DNA from 2 places in the Paenibacillus spongiae genome. Region 2 is predicted to be linked to the other one. Evidence: riboswitches for the same ligand, from Rfam matches in the RefSeq annotation. Region 2 holds a riboswitch; the other holds the start of a gene.

Region 1 (7,796 bases), 970 kb from region 2:
TTGACCGGTTTGTCCGTCAGCGATTGCGCATAGACCGTCTCTTCAACCGTCATCGGACTAGTAAAGGCGACGTCGCCATATATAATAGGAGGCTTCACGCAGCGGGAACCATAGGATTGAACCCAGCCGTTCCGGGTAAAGGCGAAGCCGGCCAGCTTCTCTCCAAAATATTCGACCATGTCCGTACGCTCGAACTCTCCGTGCACCAGCACGTCAAGGCCGATTTCTGCCTGCAGCTCGATCCAGATCCCGATCTGCTCCTTGATATAGTCGCTGTAGCGTTCGGCGCTCCAGTCGCCCTTGCGCCAATTTTGACGCGCCTGGCGTACCTCTGCCGATTGCGGGAAGCTCCCGATCGTCGTCGTCGGCAATAAAGGAAGCTGCCACTTCTGCAGCTGAATGCTGTGGCGTTCCTTAAAGCTGCTAGCGCGTGCTGCAGATTGAGCCGCCATGAGCGATACCGCCTGCTGCACGTCTTCCCGGCTGCGCGCAGGCGATTGCTGGAGCTTCCTTAGCGCCTCCTTCTGCCCGGCAAACGCTGCCGCGGCGGAAGCGCCGCTTGCTGCTGCACCCGCAAGAAGCACGATTTCATCCAGCTTCTCGTCGGCGAAGGCGAGCGCATTGCGCAGCTCGGGGGCAAGCTGCGTCTCCCTCTCGGCGGTTACCGGCACATGCAGCAGGCTGCAGGATGATTGCACGATAATCCGGTCATATCCCACTTTATCCGCAAGCTGACCCATCAGATCCAGCTTCTGCTCCAGGTCGGCGCGCCAGATGCCGCGCCCGTCGATTACGCCGGCGCCCAACAGCTTGCCCGCGGGAAACCCATGCTTTGTCAGCGCAGCCAGATTCCCGTTCCCGCCGTGGACGAAATCCAGACCGATACCGTCGACCGGCAGCTTCACGATCTCCTCGTAGCTGTCGACCGCTTCGAAATACGTTTGAAGCATAATCTTCAGCTTCGGCGCTCCTTCGGCAAGCTTTTCGTAGATCGTCTTCAAACGGATGATATCCTGATCCGACACGGACGTGACGAGAATCGGCTCGTCGATCTGCACCCATTGCACACCTTCCCGCTCCAGCTCCTGCACAACTTGTACATACAGCGGGAGCAGACGCTCGATCCAAGCGTCGATGCCGGCGGCGTCATAGCCTTTGGACAGCTTCAGGAATGTGAGCAGGCCGACCAGTACCGGCTTCCCTTCGATGCCGAGCGCCTCCTTCGCTTCCTTGTAAGCGGCGAGCGGACGATTCTCCGTTAGAGCCGGTGCCGCATCGCTTAGTTCCGGCACGATATAGTGGTAATTCGTATTGAACCACTTCGTCATCTCGCAAGCAGCAGCCCCTTGCGTTCCCCTGGCCATGGCATAATAGACGGACAGCGGCACGCGTCCTCCTTCGTAGGCGAAGCGCTTCGGAACAATCCCGAACATCGCTGCCGTATCCAACATATGATCATAGAAGCTGAAATCGTTGACGGGAATCCAATCGATCCCTTTCAGCTGCTGCTTCTTCAAGTGGCTTAGCCGGATTTCTTGAAGCCGTGCCGTGAACTCAGCCTCCTCCAGCTTGCCCGACCAGAACGTTTCAAGCGCCTTCTTCCATTCCCGGTCCGCTCCGATCCGCGGGTATCCCAAACTGCTGCTTCTCACCATGTAAGATTCGCCTCCATAAATTAGGTCTGTTATTCATACATTCATGCAAAAAAGACATCCTTCCCCTTATGAAGACAAGGGAAAAGATGCCTCTCGTTTACGTACAACGGCGGCTGCCATCTTTAACACCTCCCTATCTCCCGTAGGTACAGCAGTGCTTTCAAGAACAGGCAGGTCTCCTGGCTTCAGAATCAACGTCCGCGCAGCCGCCTTCCCAATTGAAAGCTCAATCAGTGGCTCTAGGCTGCAGACTCCTCTGTTACAGTGGCGGGACCGCGCCGGCATCTCACCGGACTTCCCTATTAAGCGCCGGGGAAAGTTCCCGGAGCACCTGTTCCAAATTATTTTATTGAGCGATGGTTCACATCACTGCATAAGTATACATAATGATTAATATTAATACAACACTATTTTAAAAATCGCTTAATTATATAGGTTGAATCAAAGTAAGGAATAGCGACACAGTGCTTGAAGATTGATTATGGAAAGCGGCAGCGGTTCGTTGGCAGGAAACCGTTATGGCTGCGTATTCATGTATGTTATACAACATTGGACGGGTAAAACGCTGATGAATTGATGATTGTTGTAAAATCTGCAATAATTCTCCCCTGCAGAGCGGTTAACCGATGATTTCGCATCCCCAATGCTGTATAAAGTACAACAATATAGTCATTGAGGCTGTATGACGAGGATAATGTTGCATGCTGTACAATACTTTCTCAGCTACATCGATCGAACTAAGAAAATTTTGCATTCATGGACGGTACCGGCAGTGATCGTAAGACCATTGAAAGACCATTCTGCCCATACGGTTAGCTGTGTTCAAATAATTGAACTTATTTAGCTGTACGGATGTCTTGGACCGACCTGCATACTGGAACTGGTCCAGGTGGACGGCTTCATACGATTGAACGGAAGCTCTGACAACACGCAAAAAAGCCCCGAACGATAGCTGTAATGGCTTCGCTCGGGGCTTGCATCTATACGCGGGGCACGAAGTCCCTCTAATGGATCAGCATTCGCCTTCGGCAGCCGGTTTGCCCGCAGCCGTAGCTGTACGGAACGAAGAACCGCAGCCGCATGTTACGGAAGCATTCGGATTATGCATCGTAAAGCCGCCACCCATGGCGGATTCCTTGAAGTCGATCTCAAGTCCGTTCAAATATTTGAGGCTTTCGTTGTCTACCGCAACGGTAAGCCCGTTAATTTCCATGAATTGATCGTCGGCATTACGCTCGTCGTCAAAACCCATTCCGTATGAAAATCCGCTGCAGCCGCCTTCCTTCACGCTGACGCGAAGAAACATATTCGGCGTACCTTCGGCCTCCAGCATCTCTAGTATTTTCTCGTTCGCTAAATCGGTAACTGTGATCATGTGCATTCCCTCCCGTTTTCGCCGCTTCCGCCTTCAGGGCTCTCTTCAATGAGACAGCCCCTGCCGGAAGTGCGCTAATACCCCTAGTATACTCCTAATCGACAATTGCCTCAAGAGACGGATGTCCGTCCATTATCATGCTCAATTCCGCCTGTGCTCCTTCATCAGACTTTTCTTGTTGCCGCACCGCAGAGAGAAGATTATAATAAGGACAGTTATTGTGATTTGTATCCGCTCGGGGTCAGAAAGTTCTTTTTTTCACAAAGTTTCAGCCTACTTGCCTTCCTTTATCATACCCATCCCCCGTGACACAGGATTTCCATCGCATACCCGACGATTGCGGCTGCTCATGCAACACGTTAGAAGTGCAGCCTTATTCAGCCATGCGCAACATCAATTCCCATTATCCGGACCAATATGTGCCCGGCGGACCAGGAGGAAACTCTCATGAACGTCGTCATACCAACAGAAGACAAACAGATGCAGCTTATTAAGGAGAAAGTCAGCTCCGGTGAGCGGCTTTCGCATGAGGACGGCGTGTTTCTGTACCGTTCCGACGATCTGCTGTCGATCGGCCAGATGGCCAACGAAGCCAATTTGCGCAAGAACGGGCGCAAAGTTTATTTTATCGAGAATATGAGCTTATACTTTACGAACGTCTGCGAAGCGCGCTGCGCGTTTTGCAATTTCCGCAAGGATCAGGGCGACGAAGGCGCCTATACGCTAAGCGGACCGGAGATGATTGAGTATGTGGAACAGCATTTCCATCCGGGCGTACGGGAATTCCATATTGTAGGCGGCCATAATAACCATGTGCCGTTTCAATATTATGTCGATTCGTTAAAATCATTACATGAGCGCTATCCCGATGTAACGCTTAAAGCCTACACGGCTGCCGAGATCGACTTCTTCTCGCGCATCAGCGGTCTCAGCTACCGCGAGGTGCTGCAGGAGCTGATGAAGGCCGGCTTGAAGAGCCTGACAGGCGGTGGAGCCGAAATCCTGTCCGATGAATACCGGCGCAAGATGAAGGTCACCAAGGCAGACGTCTCGCAATATTTGGACGTTCACCGTACCGCGCACAACCTCGGATTGCGTACGCACACGACCATGCTGTACGGCTCGGTCGAGAAGCATGAAGACCGCATCAGCCACATGATGCAAATACGCGAGCTGCAGGACGAAACGAACGGCTTTCTCGTCTTTATTCCGCTTTCCATGCAGCCCATTAGCCCGAAAGCAAGTATCCGCCGCCGTAATTCGGCCTTCGAAGATTTGAAGACGATTGCGATCAGCCGCTTGATGCTTGACAATTTCCAGCATATTAAAGCGTATTTCATCAATATCGGGACGCAGCTGACGCAAGTCTCGCTTACGATGGGCGCCTCCGACGTTCACGGTACGATTGTGAAGGAGCGGATCAGCCATGCAGCCGGAGCGCTTACGCCGGAAGGCATTACACGCGAAGACTTGATTTGGCTGGTGAAAGGCGCGGGCCGCATTCCAGTTGAACGCGACACCTTCTACAATGAAATTAAAGTGTACGAGTAAGAAATTCCGCGCATACTAAACGTATACAAAATAGCGAAGACAGCATGAGGGCATTATTCTTACAAATATAACGCAAGGTTGGGATTTCAATGAAACGCATTATCATTTTAGGCGGCGGCTACGGCGGCTTAACCGTCGCACATGAGCTTCTCGCAGGCGAGCTGCCGGACAACTCGCATATCGTCCTTATTGACCGCATGCCTCACCAAGGGTTAAAAACGGAATATTATGCCCTCGCGGCGGGAACGGTGGCAGATGTTGATCTGCGGATTGCTTTCCCATCGGATCCGCGTCTAATTATGACATATGGCGAAGTCATAGACATTGATTTGAACAACAAACAGGTCATGATGGCCGGTCAAGACCCGCTCTCATACGAATGGCTTATCATTGCCTTGGGCTGTACGGACAAATACCACGGCATCGATGGCGCAGCGCAATATTCGAACAGCATTCAGACGTTCGGCGCTACGCGCAGGACGTATCAGCAGTTGAACGATGTGAAGCCGTATGGCCAAGTTACGATCGTCGGCGGCGGGCTTAGCGGCGTAGAGGTCGCATCCGAGCTGCGCGAAGGACGGCCGGACCTCAACATTCGTATTCTGGACCGCGGACCGTCCATTCTATCCGCATTCCCGAAGAAACTCCAGCATTACGTCTCCGAGTGGTTTCTGGAGCATCATGTGGAGATGCGGGGTCACGTCGCCCTGAGCCGCCTGGAGAAGGGCGTGCTCTACGACAGCAATTCCCCTCAGCCGATCTTAACGGATGCTACGGTTTGGACGGCCGGCATTCAGCCCGTATCGGTTGTCCAACGCATGCAGCAGCCCAAGGATAATATGGGCCGTCTGATCATTAATGAATATCATCAGCTGCCGGAGTACAACAATGTCTACATCGTCGGCGATTGCGCCGCACTCCCCTTCTCGCCGAGTGCGCAAGCTGCCGAGGCGCAAGGCAAGCAGGTAGCCGAAGTATTGCAGGCGTTATGGAATGACAAGAAGCCCCGGATTTCGAAGATCAAGCTGAGGGGCGTTCTCGGCTCGCTCGGCAAGAAAGCAGGGTTTGGATTAATGGGTCGCACGGCTATTATGGGACGGGTGCCACGCGTATTGAAGAGCGGCGTATTGTGGAAATCCAAGCGCCACCTTGGGTAGAAGGCTTCACTTCGGATGCCTAGGGGCGTTTTACGCCCCCTAGCCTTCGATCCGCTCGGCATTGACTTCTTCCATGATGCGGTCATATAGTTCATCGGCAGTGGAAGCCGCAACAATTTCACCATTTACGAGAGCGAACGGAAACAAGTAGCATTCTCCGCAGTTGCCCAAACAGCCGTATTCGATGACTTCGGTCAGGCCTTCCTGCTCGAGCCGCTTCATGATTCGATCGGTATCGTGATGCATATTACTTGCGCAAAATTCTATAATGGGTTTTTGCATCATTCATTCACCTTGTTCCTGCTTTGATATCCATTTTCAATTGTATCGTTTTGTACTATAATAGGGGAGAAAGGAGTTGAGTGCAATGAGCGAAAGCACACAAAATACCATGTATGATGAAGTATTGGACGTTCTGGATAAACTTCGTCCGTTCCTGCAGCGCGACGGCGGCGACGTTGAACTAGTCGACGTTGAAGATGGTATCGTTAAATTGCGTCTTGTAGGTGCTTGCGGCAGCTGTCCAAGTTCGACGATTACGCTTAAAGCGGGTATCGAGCGCGCCCTGCTGGAAGAAGTCGAAGGCGTACAAGAGGTTATGCAAGTATTCTAAGACCGAACGGTCCATTATTCAATAAGAGTCTTGCCGGCATAAGCATTTCATCCGAAATGCGAATCCGGCAAGACTCTTTCTCTGTTTTATGGATCTATCAGGACTGGCTGATTATACTCGTTTTAATCGGATCGAACCCGCCGTTGACATCAACGATGTTGCCGGTCAAATAATCGGATTGCGGCAGACATAGGAAAGTAATGACGCGTGCGATATCTTCACCGCTTCCCGGACGGCCGAGAGGCGATTCCTCATCGCGTTCATGGAGCACTTCAGCGATGGTCCGCTCCTTATTGATGCCGCGAATATCGCCGGGACATATCATATGAACTGTAATCCCGCTGGAAGCTTCTTCGACGGCAAGCGTCTTCGTGAATGAGACGAGGCCCGTCTTCGCGGCCGCGTACACGGCACGATGTGGCCAAGCACGGCCTTCTCCTGCATGGCCGAAGCCGAAGTGAATGATCCGCCCCCACTGGCGTGCTCTCATTCCTCCAAGAAGCATATGGTCGAGCAGCATAACGCCAAGCAAATTGCCATGCAGCAGGCCGACGATTTCCTCTTCGTCGTAGTCCGCGAATACCCGGCGCTCCCGGATAAAAGGGCCCGCGTTGTTGATCAGAATGTCGATACCGCCGGTGGAGGACCACTTCTCCGCTTGTTCGGCGAGTTGCTTGACCTCTCCCTGATGTGCAATATCGGCGCGGATTGCTGTTGCGCGAACGCCCAGCTGGCTGATCACTGCGGCAAGCGAATGAGCCTCTTCCGCACTGTTCACATAGTTAAGAACGATATCGCATCCCATATTCGCCAGCGCTAATGCCGTCATTTTTCCTAAACCTTTGGCACTGCCCGTGACCAATGCCGTTCTGCCCTTCAGCTCCATGGGCATTCCCTCCTCATGTAAACGAACGACGTTCCTTGAGAAGTATAGCATATTACAGTCTTTTCCTCATCCGTCTTTCTGCATATTCGAACGACAAGCGCAAGCTTTCCATGACAAGATCCATTCCCTGCCGCAAGTCCTCCGATTGCGCCTGCAAATTCTCCAGTCTGTAACCGGAGCCGTATGCGGTGTGGCTCTGCATCAGATCATCCTGCATTTCCGAATTCATGTAATGAACCTCGGTGTTCCGGCGTTTGCGCAGCCGGCCCATCGGCTCCTTATAGCGTTCCTTCAGCTCATTCAATGCGAGCATCAGCTCGGGATGCGCATTGCGCTGGCGCATGTTGCGAAGAACGGTAAAGTATGAGAAATGCGCCTTGAACCTCTCGGTCTGCAGCTCCAAAACATCGTTGAGCAGCGTACCCAGCTTGTCCAGAATCGAGAACAGCCGAATAAAGGCATTCTTGTCGAAGTAAACATATCGGTTATAATCGAGCCGCTCCGAGCTTGACATGGCGTCAACCGAGCCGGACGTCACCTTGGCCGCAAACTTCTGGGA
Region 2 (7,796 bases):
GTGTCGCGGCTAACGATGTATCCGGCATACTTCCTTGCCTCTTCCAAATTTCCTGCCGCAAGGGGGCGATACACGAGCATCGCGGCATCCTTTAGGCCCTTCACGGCAATTGTCGTCGATATGAACCAAGCGGACAGCGCATAACCCAGCCATGTGTGGATCATACTCCCGAGCATGATTACGGCCCATAGAATACACAAAGAGACGGTCGTCGTAACAGCCGTCAGCACAACACCGCGTCTCTTTAATTGCCTGGCTGCCAAGCTCTCGCCACCCGGCCTTAGCCGTGCTTCCAACAACCGTATGAAACGGCCGATATAGATAACCGGATGCGTCGGCCATTTCGGATCGCCCACGATCCAATCGATGATGATTGCGGCTGCGACGATAAGCAGTATTTCCTGTAACGAGTAGAAGATCATTCGTTATCCAGCCGGAAGGAATGTGCCTTCAGATCCAGCGGGAAGCCAGCCACGACCAAATAGGCTTCATCGCAAACGGCAGCCAGCTTGCGGTTCATTCTGCCCGCCGCATCGCGGAAACGGCGGCCAAGCGCATAGGCGGGCACGATGCCGCTTCCTACCTCGTTCGTAACAAGGAGCAGCGGACCGCGATATGCCGCTACAACAGCCAGCAGCTCGTCGATGACCTCGTCGAGAGAACGATCATCCTGCGGCCGATGCAGGATGCCATCTTCCTCCCAAGGCTCGAGACGCAGCATCCAATTGGTCAACCAGAGCGTCAGACAATCCACGAGTACGGCAGACTGAGCGGCTGCATCTCCTTCCTGCGCGCCAAGTTCTCGCAATCTGCCGGCAAGATCATAAGGCTCTTCAATCGTCCGCCATGGGAATGCGGCGGATTGGCGGGCTTGCCGGTGCCTGTCGATCCGCTCTGCCATCTCGTCATCTCTGATTTCAGAAGTGGCGAGATATACACCGCTGTCGGACAGCTGCTTCGCGTACCGTTCGGCAAAGTCGCTCTTGCCGCTGCGGGCCCCGCCCGTAATAAAAACCGCCATTCATGATCCTCCTCAACGATTAGTGAATGCTTTGCTGCCGATAATGCGTTTTGAGCCAAGCATATTCTGTCGCATTGTCTCTTTCAATCGCAGCTGAAGCTGCTTAACGGCAGGTATCATCCGGTTTGTCCTGCTACCCCAACCATTTGCTTCATCCTACGCCTGCGAGACGCCTGCACTTTCAAATGTCGCCATCTCCTGCATGATAAGCAGCGCGGCGTCAACGAAGTGAAAGCAAAGTACAGCGCCCGTACCCTCGCCAAGACGCATGTCCATATGAATAATCGGCGATAGTCCGACTGCTTGCAGCAGCTGTCTATGACCCTGTTCATGCGACAAATGCGAGCCAAGCATATATGGCACCGATTGAGGGGCGATCTTCGAAGCGATAAGAGCGGCGGCAGTCGAAATAAATCCGTCCACGATAACCGGACAGGAAAGCGATGCCGCACCGATCAGAACGCCTGCGAGACCGGCTATCTCCAGTCCGCCTACTTTGGCGAGCGTATCGATGGCATCGGCTGCATCGGGCCGGTTCACGGCGAGCGCCCGCTCCACAACTTGGATTTTATGCTGACGGCGTCCTTCGTCGATACCGGTACCGAGTCCGACGGCCTCCTCGATCGGCATGTCGGCCAATACGGTACACAGAGCTGCGCTTGCGGTCGTGTTTCCAATGCCCATCTCTCCGGTAGCAAACATGCGGTAGCCCTCGCTGTAGAGCTGCTCCACCGTCTCAATCCCCGCCGTAATGGCAGCTACCGCTTCCTCCCGCTTCATCGCAGGCTCGCGCGTCATGTTTGCGGTACCGAACCTTACTTTACGGCTTATCAGCTTCGGATGCGCCAGTTCGGCATTTACGCCGACATCTACGCAGAATACGCCTGCATTCGCCTGCCTGGCAAGCACGTTGACGGCAGCGCCTCCCGCCAGAAAATTATGAACCATCTGCGGCGTAACCTCGGATGGGAAGGCGCTTACCCCCTCCTCGCATACGCCATGGTCGCCTGCCATGACGATAACCGCGCGGGCTGACAGATCCGGTACCAGCTCTCCGGTAATCCCCGCAGTCTGGCGAGCGATGGCCTCCAGCTTCCCCAAGCTGCCCGGCGGCTTGGTCAGACTGTTCAAATGGCGTTCCGCGGCATCCATGGCCTCACGGTCAGGCATACGAATGCTCTCTATTGTTGTCATCAGCTTCCGATCGTTCATTATTACATCATCCTCTCGTTTGTACGATGCTGCTGTCTGCCGACGGCTGCAGAAGCAGCTGCGGCACACCTGTGACCGGATGGGGGACAACGACTGCTTTCGTCCCGTATACGCGGTCAATCAAGCCGGTCTCGATAATTTCCGATGGGGCTCCGAATGCGACTAAGCGCCCTTCATGCAGAACAAGCAGCTTGTCGCAATAATGTGCGGCCAAATTCAAATCATGCAGAACCGCGACAACCGTAATCCGCTCATCCTGCTGCCAGCGCTTGACTGTATCGAGCAAGCCAACCTGATACCCGATATCCAGATAGGTTGTCGGCTCGTCGAGCAGAAGCAATCTCGGCTCCTGTACCATAACCTTGGCCAGCGCGACGCGCTGCCTCTCGCCGCCGCTGAGGCGGTCGATCTTACGCTCCGCCAGATGGGTAAGCCCCATCAGCGCAAGCGCCCGGTTAATCAGCGGCTCTGGGTCCCGCTTCTCTTCGCCCAGCCAGTTCTGAAACGGGTATCGCCCGAATGCCAGCACCTCGCGTACCGTAAAGTTCGCCGGGTCCAGACCGCCCTGCTGCAGAACCGCGACCCACTTCGCCAGCTCCTTGCGGCCATATGCCGATGCTGCTTTTCCTTCCAGGAGCAGCTCGCCGTACGTTGGGGAATCCACGCCGGACATGAGACGAAGAAGCGTCGATTTGCCGGCGCCGTTCGGCCCGATGATTCCATACATCCCGCCCTGTTCCATCGTGAAGGTCAACGAATCCAGGATGACACTGCCGTCAATCGTTCTTGCCGCATTGCGAGCTTCTATCATATCGACCCTCCTTGCTTCATCTTCCTCCGGTATAAGAGATAAGCGAAGAACGGCGCTCCGATTAAGGCAGTTACGACGCCTAACGGTATTTCCTTCGGACTCAAAGCCGTTCTAGCCAATGTATCCGCCCAGACCAGGTATATACTCCCGCCTATAGCCGAGAGAGGAATGATCAAGCGGTAATCAGGCCCCACAAGCAGCCGGACAAGATGGGGGACGACGAGTCCGACGAATCCGACAACGCCGGTCATGGATACGGCAACTGCCGTTAGAAGAGTCGAGGTTAGAAGGACAATCAGCTTCGTACGCTCCACATGAATGCCCAGATGCGACGCATGACGTTCGCCGAAAATAAACAGGTTAAGCGGTTGAGCGTAACGGATCAAAATCGGTATTCCGACGAAGAGAAACGGAAGTACAACCTTTACATGCTCCCAGCCCCGGCCGCTTATGCTCCCCATCAGCCAGAACATAATTTCATTCACGACGCCGGATGACAAGGAGACCATGAAGGAAACGAAGGCGCCGAGAAAAGCCTGCACGATGACGCCCGACAGAATGAGCGTCTCCACATTCATCTCCCCTCGCGCGCGGGCAAGCGTAAACACAATGACGAGGGTAACCATTCCGGTAGCGAATGCGACGATCGGAATGCTCCATATACCCAAGATGGTTTGATAACCGAACAGAATGAGAAAAGCCGCGCCAACGGAGCATCCCGACGCAACGCCAAGCGTGAACGGATCGGCAAGCGGATTGCGCAGCACCCCTTGAAATCCGGCACCCGCCAGAGACAAGCAGGCGCCGACGAGTACCGCCAGCAGAATGCGGGACAGCCTCACCTGTGTAACGATCGCTACGGAGCTTTCATCCCATTTCGCATCTCCATTACCGGCCCACGGCAGCTGATCCAGAAGAATCCCCCACACCTCTCCGAGCGGCAAAGCGGCGGAACCGATGGACAAACTAATGACGATAGATGCGGCAAGGAGGAGCATGGCTGCTCCTCCGTAGACGTATAGTTTGAGACGCATCTATTTGAATAGATCCGGATGAATTTTCTTCGCTACATCCTGCAGACCATCTGCAAGGCGAGGTCCTACACGTACAAGCGGATCTGAATCCACTTCGTGAACCTGCTTGTTCTTAAGGGCATTAATCGAATCCCAGCCCGGCCGCTTCTGAATGAGATCCAGAATCGGATTCACTTCGCCTTCCTTCACGGGCATAGAAGCATAGATGATGACTTCAGGATTGGACTTAATCACCTGCTCCGGATCGATCTCGTACCAGCCCTTCTGATCCGCAATATTGATCCCGCCTGCGGTGGCAATCAGCTCATCCAGAAACTCTCCTGCTCCGACCGTCCAGCCCGGCGAGAATTCCAAATACACATTCGGCTTCGCCGCGTCTTTCACGGTATCCTGCACCTGCTGTCTAACATCCTGCATATGCTTCGTCACTTCTTCTGCTTCCGCCTTCTGATCCATAATGATGCCGACTTGATTAATCTTCTCGATAACAGCGTCATATGTCTTCGGATCGGATGCGTAGACATTCAGCTTCAATTCTCTCAGCTTGTCGATGGTGGCTTGGTTCATCCCTGAAGATGCCAGCACAAGATCCGGCTTCAAGCCTACGATGGCCTCGATGTTCGCTTCCATGCCGCCGATCTTCGTCTTCTCCGCCGCTTCCGCCGGATAGTTGGAATAATCGTCCACGCCTACCACTTGATCGCCTGCGCCGATGGCATACATAATTTCAGTCTCGCTCGGAACCAGCGTTACGACCTTCTGCGGAGCGGCATTAAAGGTTATCTCTACATTGGTCGCATCCTTCACGGTCAAAGGATATACAGTTGCGGCGGACGAACTGCCCGCATTGCCGCTTGTTGCGGGATCATCTGCTTTGTTCGTATTTGCCGGTGTATTAACCGCGTTTCCGCTGCCTGCAGTATCGTTCGTCTCCCCCGCTTTGCTGCCGCAGGCTGCCGTCAAGAGCAGCATCGCAGTCAGCAGGACCATCATCCCCATTTTGAACCACGTAAATCTTTGTCTCTGTTTCATTGGTCAAGCACTCCTTAAAAGTTTTGTGGAACTATACTTCGTTGAAATTACTTCATAACAAAACTTGCTTCGGAAGCATAGGTTTCGTTTTGTGGAACTATACTTCATTGAAATTACTTCGCAGCAAAACTAGCCCCGAGAGCAAAAATCATAAACGAAGCCGTGCTGCCAGCTATCCAATATGGACAACAAAAAAAGCATCTCCTGGCATAACGTGCCGGAAATGCTCTACGTTCCGAAGAACTGCGGCTGTATGGACTTACGCCTCGCGGGCGGTATTCGTCCCCAAAATCGTATCACAGCCATTCCAACACCTCCTATACCACGTAGGTAGCGCGTTCTAACGTCACAGGCAGGTCTCCTGACTATAGAGCATGCGCAGCCAACGTCTTCCCGAATGATAGCCATTCAGTGACTTAAGCTGGTGCGTTGTCAACGGGATGGCTGGCATGAAAGCTGCCTCCCCTTGACGCTCCTCACAGTGGCGGGTCCGTGCCGGTTTTTCACCGGTCTTCCCTTTTAAGCCGAAAACTCCGTTCTCCCAAAACGACAAACAAACGAAGCCGGCACCTGAAACGAGTATGCAATTGTGCATCTGTTACTATATCATCCCCCTGCTCGGGTTGTCTACCAATAAGAAGCAGCAGACAACGTCATAGGCAGCCGACCGGGTATCTTCCTTCAGGATATAGAAGCAGCGTATCGCGAAAATTATCTTTTCGATATTTAAACAAAACGCCATGCAAAGGGTCTTGAAAAGCGATTGTTTGCATACTTCATAGGTAAGGTAACGCCCTTCTCATTAAGGAGGGCTGCTTCTGATTCCGAATCGGAATTTTGCAAAAGGAGCGACGTTAATGAATGCGTTGAACAAGAAAATCGGATTATGGATCGCAGCCCTTATAGCCGTCATCGCAATTGCAGCGGCTATTCGGACACAAGCCGGATGGGCGGCAGAAGCTCCGCCCGCGACCATCCTGCAGACTGTTGACGGCTTGAAGGCTGAGATGACGCTAGGAACCTATCCGGTCAAGCGGCTTCAGAGCAACGATTTTACTGTCAAGCTATCGAAACCGGACGGAATGCCTGCAAGCAGCTATAAACTCCATGTTCGCTTATCCATGTCGAATATGGTATGCGGAGTTGTTAGCTTCGAGCTGAAGGAGATTGCACCCGGTGTATATAACGGAGATGCGGTGCCGCTAATGGCTGGGATATGGGATGCCGCCGTTGAAGCCGATAATGGCGAAAGAACCGTTATGTTTAACCGCAAACTAAAGGCCGGCGCTTAAATCGACTTTTCTGTGACAGGAAGCACGACGGTTACGGTTGTACCGGATTCCAGCTCGCTTGCGAACGATATCGTACCATGATGGGCCTCGACAATCCGGTTGCAGATCATCAGGCCAAGACCGGTACCGCTGCTCTTCGTCGTATAGAAGGGACCGCCCAGCTTCTCAAGCTGCTCCTTGGGAATGCCAACCCCGTGATCCTTTATAGTAATGGCTACCGTCTGGTTACGGTGAGGCTGAAGGTCGATTTCAACGTCTCCGCCCCCGGGCATGGCATCGATGGCATTCTTCAATAAATTAATGAAGACCTGCTTGATTTGATTCCCTTCGCATCGCGTTATCGTTAAATCGCTTCCAATGTTTAGTTTGATCTGGACATTGTTCATAATGGCCTGCGTCTCCAGCAGCCTCATGACACTGCGGATGATTTGGACCAGATCGTGATCTTCGTAAAATTCATGGGCCTGAGGCTTGGCTAGAGCCATAAACTCTTGAACGATCCCGTTGATCCGGTCAAGCTCGGTCAGCATAATGTCCAAATAGTCGTGATGTTTATCGAATTTGGTTTTCAACAGCTGTGAAAACCCTTTCAGGGAAGCCAGCGGATTCCGGATTTCGTGCGCGATCCCCGCCGCCATCTGACCGGCTACGGACAGCTTCTCGGAATTAATGAGCGCTTCCTCGGCCCGTTTGCGGTCGCGAATATCCCGGAATACGGTTTGGACGACGATTTTTCTGCCCAGAAAGTTATGTATGCGAATGCTCGATGCCTCGACCTCGATGGTTTGACCGTCCAAACCGAGAAGCAGCGTTTCGACGAAATCCAGCGGCTCGTCGGAGAGAACCACCTTATCCATACGTTCTCTCATAGAATCATGATAATCCGGGTGCGTAATCTGAGTGATCTTCAGTCTCAGAACCTGCTCCTGGTTATCGGCGCCGAGCAGCCTTAGTCCGGCGTTGTTCGTATAGATAATCGCCCCTTTGTCGTGAACGATAATCGGCTCGGGCAAATATTTGATCAGCCTCTGATAACGGAGATCCTGTTCCTGCATCAGGTCTCTGGCCGTTTTCTGGCTGGTCATATCGAGCAAAGTCCCCATTAAGGCAGGCTTACCCCCATATGTAATAAGCGACGCATGTGTCTCATAATTGAAGCAGCTGCCATCCTTCCTGAGCCCTCTCATCCAATAATTCGCCGTCTTCTCTTCGCCTCTGAGCCTGCTGTTCGTTTCCTCGATCATCCGCTGCCGGTCTTCCGGATGGACGAATGCCATAGGCTCCATCCTCAACATTTCCGATTGGGTATAACCGAACATTTCGGTAAGGCGGGGATTTACATAGATAATCCGGTTTTCTTGAACCAAATAGACGCCGGTTAAGTAATTCTCCAG

The links. A riboswitch is a leader RNA that binds a small molecule or an ion and turns the genes downstream of it on or off. The one in region 2 is predicted to bind cobalamin.
Region 1: another riboswitch for cobalamin. It lies ahead of metE (5-methyltetrahydropteroyltriglutamate--homocysteine S-methyltransferase); the one in region 2 lies ahead of L1F29_RS12570 (ABC transporter substrate-binding protein).

What each region holds. Positions count from the first base shown of each region.
Region 1 is NZ_CP091430.1:1,728,225-1,736,020, reverse strand. Features, by position in the region: gene metE (5-methyltetrahydropteroyltriglutamate--homocysteine S-methyltransferase) at 1-1,655, opposite strand, end outside; cobalamin riboswitch at 1,808-2,005, opposite strand; gene L1F29_RS07965 (HesB/IscA family protein) at 2,668-3,030, opposite strand; gene mqnE (aminofutalosine synthase MqnE) at 3,478-4,581, shown strand; gene L1F29_RS07955 (NAD(P)/FAD-dependent oxidoreductase) at 4,671-5,738, shown strand; gene L1F29_RS07950 (YuzB family protein) at 5,778-6,020, opposite strand; gene L1F29_RS07945 (NifU family protein) at 6,106-6,351, shown strand; gene L1F29_RS07940 (SDR family oxidoreductase) at 6,449-7,237, opposite strand; gene L1F29_RS07935 (Cthe_2314 family HEPN domain-containing protein) at 7,290-7,796, opposite strand, start outside.
Region 2 is NZ_CP091430.1:2,700,141-2,707,936, reverse strand. Features, by position in the region: gene cbiB (adenosylcobinamide-phosphate synthase CbiB) at 1-422, opposite strand, end outside; gene cobU (bifunctional adenosylcobinamide kinase/adenosylcobinamide-phosphate guanylyltransferase) at 419-1,021, opposite strand; gene cobT (nicotinate-nucleotide--dimethylbenzimidazole phosphoribosyltransferase) at 1,178-2,233, opposite strand; gene L1F29_RS12580 (ABC transporter ATP-binding protein) at 2,241-3,044, opposite strand; gene L1F29_RS12575 (FecCD family ABC transporter permease) at 3,041-4,078, opposite strand; gene L1F29_RS12570 (ABC transporter substrate-binding protein) at 4,079-5,110, opposite strand; cobalamin riboswitch at 5,445-5,699, opposite strand; gene L1F29_RS12565 (FixH family protein) at 5,968-6,402, shown strand; gene L1F29_RS12560 (PAS domain-containing sensor histidine kinase) at 6,399-7,796, opposite strand, start outside.